2 regions of the Leptolyngbya sp. NK1-12 genome follow, and region 2 is predicted to be linked to the other one. Evidence: predicted binding sites of a transcription regulator. Region 2 holds the regulator's gene; the other holds the start of a gene.

Region 1 (3,125 bases), 3.2 Mb from region 2:
GCTCATGGCGGGCAGGTCTCCCTACGGAGTCAACTCGGCAGTGGCTCAACCTTTGCTGTGATTCTGCCGCTAGAGCCTAATGCCTAACGAACAAAAAGCCTACCAAATCCGGCAGGCTTCATCGAACATCTGATTTGATAATGGGTGACTAACCCAAGAATTAGCGAATGTATTCCTTCAAAACGCTGTTGCGGTTGGGGTGGCGCAACTTCCGCAGTGCCTTGGCTTCGATTTGCCGAATCCGCTCGCGAGTGACGTTGAAAATCTGGCCGATCTCTTCTAAGGTTTTCATCCGACCATCATCCAAGCCATAGCGCAGGCGTAATACATCGCGTTCGCGGGGGCTGAGCGTACCCAAAACGCTTTCTAGGTCTTCCCGGAGTAGATTTTTGGAAACCTGGTCTTCGGGTGTTTCACCATCAGATTCAATGAAGTCTCCCAAGCGCGAGTCTTCTTCTTTGCCAATTGGCGTTTCTAAAGAGATGGGCAACTGAGCCGACTTAGCAATAAACCGCAGTTTCTCAATCGTCATCTCCATCCGAGTTGCGATCTCTTCTTCGGTGGGTTTGCGGCCCATTTCCTGAGACAGCAGCTTGGTGGTTTTCTTGATCCGAGAAATGGTCTCGTAGAGGTGAACTGGCAGCCGAATCGTGCGAGATTGATCAGCAATGGCGCGGGTAATTGCCTGACGAATCCACCAGGTGGCATAGGTCGAGAATTTGTAGCCCTTTTCGTGGTCAAACTTCTCAGCCGCCCGAATCAGACCCAAGCTGCCTTCCTGAATCAAATCCTGGAACGACAAGCCACGGTTCATATACTTCTTGGCGATCGAAACCACCAATCGTAGGTTGGACTGCACCATTTTTTCTTTGGCTCGCCGGCCTTCGTGTAGACGTCGGCGGAATTTGGGCAGGGGTTGGTTCACCTCATTGGCCCAAACTTCGAGATTGCGCTCAAACTCCTGAGGCGTTTGGTCGAGGCGTTCGCATAATTTGTCCCGAATCCGCTCCAGTTCCAGCAAATCAGCGATCTTGCGGGCCAGTTCAATCTCTTCATCGGCCCTCAGCAGGCGAATCCGACCAATCTCTTGCAGGTAAAGCCGAATCGAATCTTCGGTGTAATGTTTTTTCTTCGCTTGTGCCCGACGACGAGCGCCTCCCTTCGCCGCCTTGCCATCCTCTTCATCCTCAGAATCAGGTTGGCTGTCGAACAAATCGTCTCGATCATCTCCTTCCTCAATCAAGAGTTCATCCAAATTACTCTCGGGCTGGTCAATGGTTTCGAGTACGTCATTAGCCTGGGTCATGCCGCGCTCCTCATGCTCCTTATATCAAAACGTTAAAGGTCAATCAAACCAAGGAATATCACGACCGAGTTATTAGCTGGTCTACGCTTAAGTGATTCTAGATAAATTAAGACCAGTTCGTCGTTGCCGGTAGCTATCCCAGAGGCACAATGCTTCTCCTCAGTAATGATGAATACTGGGAATCAGCACCAAAACGGGAATCATTGCCTGCGGGTTTTGCTGAAACCTCTCCGATTGTAACTTTTCTCACAAAAGTTGCACGCTTTTTCATAATTTTCGCTGTAAAAAACTGGTATGCCAGAGTTTTAGTTTGCGCTTGCTGAAAGTTACAGAATGAGATCTTGCTGAAGGCAAAATTTCTCAAACCAATTAGCTCGGACCAATGAGGCAACGAACCTAACAATCAACACAGCAAGATTCTCTTTGCGGGAAAACAGAAACGGCGTGTTGAGAAATTGTTATGAATTCAGCATAACCGAACATTCCAGAACTGGAAGAGAAAACCTCTGGCAATTTGACGCGATTTCAGGTTTTTTGTCCTCAATTCTAGTTATTTTTTGTTACATAACTCGATAGAAGTCCCAATGGCACGCAAGCAAAAATTTCCTTACTTAGTTGGTTCCAAATGGACAGCTCAACAGACCACCTGGGGATGGCGACATTTCCAGGTGGTCAATCGCAAAAACGAAGGGCGTTGGGTATTCGCTGAGATGGTGGCTGCCTGTGATCCAACCGTGCGGTTTTGGTTGAACGCTCAGCAGCTCAAAGACCATTCGCTTTGGCAAGCCGGATGGCAATCCCTACAGGAACAGAATCAGGAAAATAGTTTGGAAGATAGTTTTGAGTTTTGAGTTCTCAGTTTTGAGTGGGCTGACAGGCTGGGCAATAACATTCTGCCGATGACAGGTGAGACGCCCACACCACCAGCTCACCAAATTTAAATTTATTTTTCAACTCCCCTGCCCTAACTCAAAACTCAAAACTTAACACTCAAAACTCAATTAAGCGTCAAATACAACCGAGTGCCAGGCTTTCTTCTGTTCGCCCGTGATGTCTAGCATGACATGCTTGACGATGGTGTATTCTTCCAGCGCGTAGTAGGACATGTCTTTGCCGATGCCGCTTTGCTTGAAACCGCCGTGGGGCATTTCGCTGGCAATTGGTAAGTGATCGTTCACCCAAACGGTGCCACACTCCATTGCTGTCGCCATTCGCATCGCTCGCTGCACATTCAAAGTCCAGACGCTGCCAGCTAATCCGTAGGGAATGTCGTTTGCCAACTTGATGGCTTCGGCTTCATCCGAGAAGCGATTCACTACCACTACCGGGCCAAAAATTTCCTCCTGCACGCAGCTTGCCGATTGGGCCGCCTCTACCAAGATCGTGGGCGGATAGTAAAACCCATCTCCCTCCGGCATAACGCCGCCAGTGGCTACCTTGACGCCCTGCTGCCGTGCTTCTTCGACAAAGCCGTGCACCTTGAGGCGTTGGGTTTCGCTGGCTAACGGACCGATATCGGTATCTTCAGCAAAGGGATCGCCAACGCGAATCGTTTGGGTGAGTTCGGTAAAGCGGCTAAGGAATTGATCAAACACCTCGTTTTGCACGTAGATTCGGGTGGCAGCCGTGCAATCCTGGCCACTGTTCATATAGGCGGCTGGAATTGCGCCGCGGGCGGCGGCTTCAACATCGGCATCGGCGAACACGACAAACGGAGCTTTGCCACCAAGTTCGAGCGTCACCCGTTTCACCATGGGGCTGGCTAACTCAGCGATACGTTTGCCGGTGCGGGTGCTGCCCGTAAAGCTGATCATCCGCA
Region 2 (3,125 bases):
TGCGATCCCCATCGTGTTGTAGTTGGGGATCACTCGCACGCCGCCCAAATAGCTGAGAGTGAGAATGCTGCCGCCCTCGGTCATTAATGGCTTCGCATAGCGACTGAGGCTGACCAGCGAATAGGCGCTCACTTCGATTGCTAGAGAGAAATCTTGACGCGATACGCTGCTGAAGTCACCGCTCAAGGCATCTTTGCTAGCAAACGCAAGGCAGTGAATCAAAATATCTAAGCGGCCCCACTTATCCTGAATCACCTCGAATGTTTCCTGCATCTGAGCTTCATTCTGCACATCACAGGGGAGGTACAAACTGGGTTGGAGCGGTTCTACCAAATCTGCCACTTTCTTTTCGTTGCGGCCCTTTTCATCAGGCAGATAGGTAATACCCAGATTGGCTCCTGCGGCGTGAAGCTGTTGGGCAATTCCCCAAGCGATTGAGCGGTTGTTAGCGATTCCTGTCACCAGGGCATTTTTTCCAGACAAATTCAACATGACCCTTCACCCAATGTCGTTTGGCGTCTCAAGAATACTGAAAAACGGGGACGGAAAGAAACTGGTGAGGGAGTTTTAAGTTTTGAGTTTTGGCGACATAGCCTGTACGCTGGGCGTTAGTCTTTGCTTAGGCATGGTGTGTAGTTTTGTAGCTTGCTGCTGTGGAAGTCTTGTGAACCGATGTTGCCCAGATGTAGCGTTGCCAGAGGCAGTAGCAGGGGTTTAAGTTCTACTGCCTTGCAACTTTTGGGTTGAACGGCTATGCTCTATTTTCATTACTCAGAAAAAATTCTGAAAATATCTCAGCAAATAGCATTCTGGTCTGAGATTTCAGCATTGTGTAATTCTTGCTACAAAAAACTATCGCATTCTTAAGTTTAGTGTTTTAAAGTCAGAGTTCTATCACAGTATGATTGTGTTATGCAGCACAATTTATCCTAAGAGTTCTGGCTAAAAACTGGTAGTAAGCGTAAATAAGTACGAAGAGCGCTTCGGGGGTTATTACAACTACAGGCTCATACAGGCTCACGATAATAGGCTAGGGATAAAGGCATGGTAGCGTTGCAAGATAGACCGTTAGCAAATGTATTCCGTCAGTTGAGCGGTGGTGCCTTCCCGCCTGTCGTAGAGACTTACGAGCGCGGCAAAACCATCTTCTTTCCAGGTGATCCAGCGGAACGGGTTTACTTCCTGATGCGAGGGGCGGTCAAACTCTCTAGGGTTTACGAAGCTGGGGAAGAGATTACCGTAGCCTTGCTGCGCGAGAATAGCGTCTTTGGCGTACTCTCTCTGATTACCGGGCACCGCGCCGACCGCTTCTACCACGCTGTTGCCTTTACGCCCGTGGAGTTGCTTTCAGTACCCATTGAGCAGGTTGAGAAGGCGCTCAAGGATAACCCAGAGCTGTCGATGATCATGCTGCAGGGTTTGTCGTCTCGCATCCTGCAGACTGAGATGATGATCGAAACCTTGGCGCATCGGGATATGGGTTCCCGTCTAGTTAGCTTTTTGCTAATTCTCTGCCGCGATTTTGGTGTTCCTGCTCAGGATGGCATCACCATCGATCTCAAACTTTCCCACCAGGCGATTGCAGAGGCAATTGGCTCGACGCGAGTAACAGTAACGCGGCTGCTAGGCGACTTGCGGCAAGACAAAATGATTTCCATTCATAAGAAAAAGATTACCGTTCACAATCCAGTCACCCTGAGTCAGCAGTTCACTTAGGTAAGCTTTGAGTGATAGAAACCCCCCAAATTGGGGGGCAGGAGGGCTTAGTTAGCCTTATATCTTCAAACTTTGCAAATCTTTCAAGTCAGTTAAGCAAGCACAAAGTCAACCTCATCAGCGCCTTTGGTTTTGCCCTGGCCACTGGTCAGTTTCTGCCCTTTTACCTCTACAGCAAAGGGAGTGCTGCCCAAGTTGATGTTGTAATCGGTTTCCTGATTGGTATAGCCAACGCTGGCAATCATCTTGCGGCCTTCGGGTGTGTAAATAAAGGCCAGCATTTGGTTTTTGTTTTTCTTATTGTCGCGTGCCCAAACCACCATGTACTGCTTGCCCTGGTAGTCGAACACCTTGGCTGGACGATTGGGAACATAGCGGCCTGGTTCGCCAAAGCTAACATCGAGGAATTTTTGCAGCGAGGCGTCTTGGACTTTGGCATAGGCCACTTCTGCGGCAGAAGCAGGCAGTTGATCACCCTGGCTTTCATCCGGGACATCTTCCTCACCCCGATTCTTGAAGTAATCAACCGCGGCTTTGGTGCCAATTGCGCCGACGGTAGCAATGCCAGCACCCACTAAGATGTTGCGAAGCAGATTATTACGATTAGTCATGATTCAGCAATATCCTGTAACGTTTTCAACTATAGGAGGGCCGTTCGCGCCTTCTAGGTAGGATTAACAAAAACTTCAGACTTGTAATACAGCCTTTTCCAGGCTAATGAAGTACAAAAAATAGGGTGCAGGGGCCGTGCCCCTACGTGGGGGCGAAGCCCCCACACCCCTCGTACCTTACCAGAGTGGAAAAAGCTATAGCAGGCTGATCAGTCATGAAAAGGGCCGCAGGAGCCGGGAGTCAGAACATTACCTACTCCTGCACCAGCGAGTTTGCCCGTTGATGCTCCGCTAACCGTTGCCCTACAGCAAACCCCACTCCTGACTCCTAGCTTTTTCTAAAGCGCTTCCGGCTCCTGACCTGACACCACCGGAGCCACCTTCTTCAGCTTTAGCTCTGGGTGCTCGCCTTCCACCTGCTGACAATTCCACTCATTACGAAACAGCAGCACCGGACGGCCCCAGCTATCTTTAACGGCAACCGTGTTGAATAAACGGCCTACCTTTTGCAAGGCTTCCCAACCGCCCTCCACCCAACGGGCAACGCTATAGGGCAGCGGATCGAGCAGAGTTTCCACGCCATATTCATTCTGCAAGCGGAACTGCACCACCTCAAACTGAAGCTGACCCACCGCCGCCAAGATTGGATCCCGCTTCGATTCGTCGGCAGAGTACATGATTTGTACCGCTCCTTCTTCGCGCAGTTCATTCACCCCCTTGCGGAATTGCTTGAACTTTGAGGGGTTAGGATTGCGCAAATAGGCAAACAGCTCTGGCGAGAACATAGGAATGCCTTCG

What was found. The regulator NtcA, encoded in region 2, controls nitrogen genes in cyanobacteria. The targets are predictions, from matches to a motif close to TTTGTANNNNNNNNTACAAA.
Region 1: the regulator NtcA is predicted to act here: its motif matches at 1,540-1,559, upstream of rpoD (RNA polymerase sigma factor RpoD).

The regions. Positions count from the first base shown of each region.
Region 1 covers NZ_CP053586.1:2,688,689-2,691,813, forward strand. Annotated here, with positions in the region: gene HJG54_RS11305 (ATP-binding protein) at 1-87, shown strand, start outside; gene rpoD (RNA polymerase sigma factor RpoD) at 161-1,306, opposite strand; gene HJG54_RS11315 (TIGR02450 family Trp-rich protein) at 1,891-2,157, shown strand; gene HJG54_RS11320 (aminobutyraldehyde dehydrogenase) at 2,308-3,125, opposite strand, start outside.
Region 2 covers NZ_CP053586.1:6,104,139-6,107,263, reverse strand. Annotated here, with positions in the region: gene fabI (enoyl-ACP reductase FabI) at 1-492, opposite strand, end outside; gene ntcA (global nitrogen regulator NtcA) at 1,045-1,716, shown strand; gene HJG54_RS26220 (hypothetical protein) at 1,809-2,327, opposite strand; gene prfC (peptide chain release factor 3) at 2,666-3,125, opposite strand, start outside.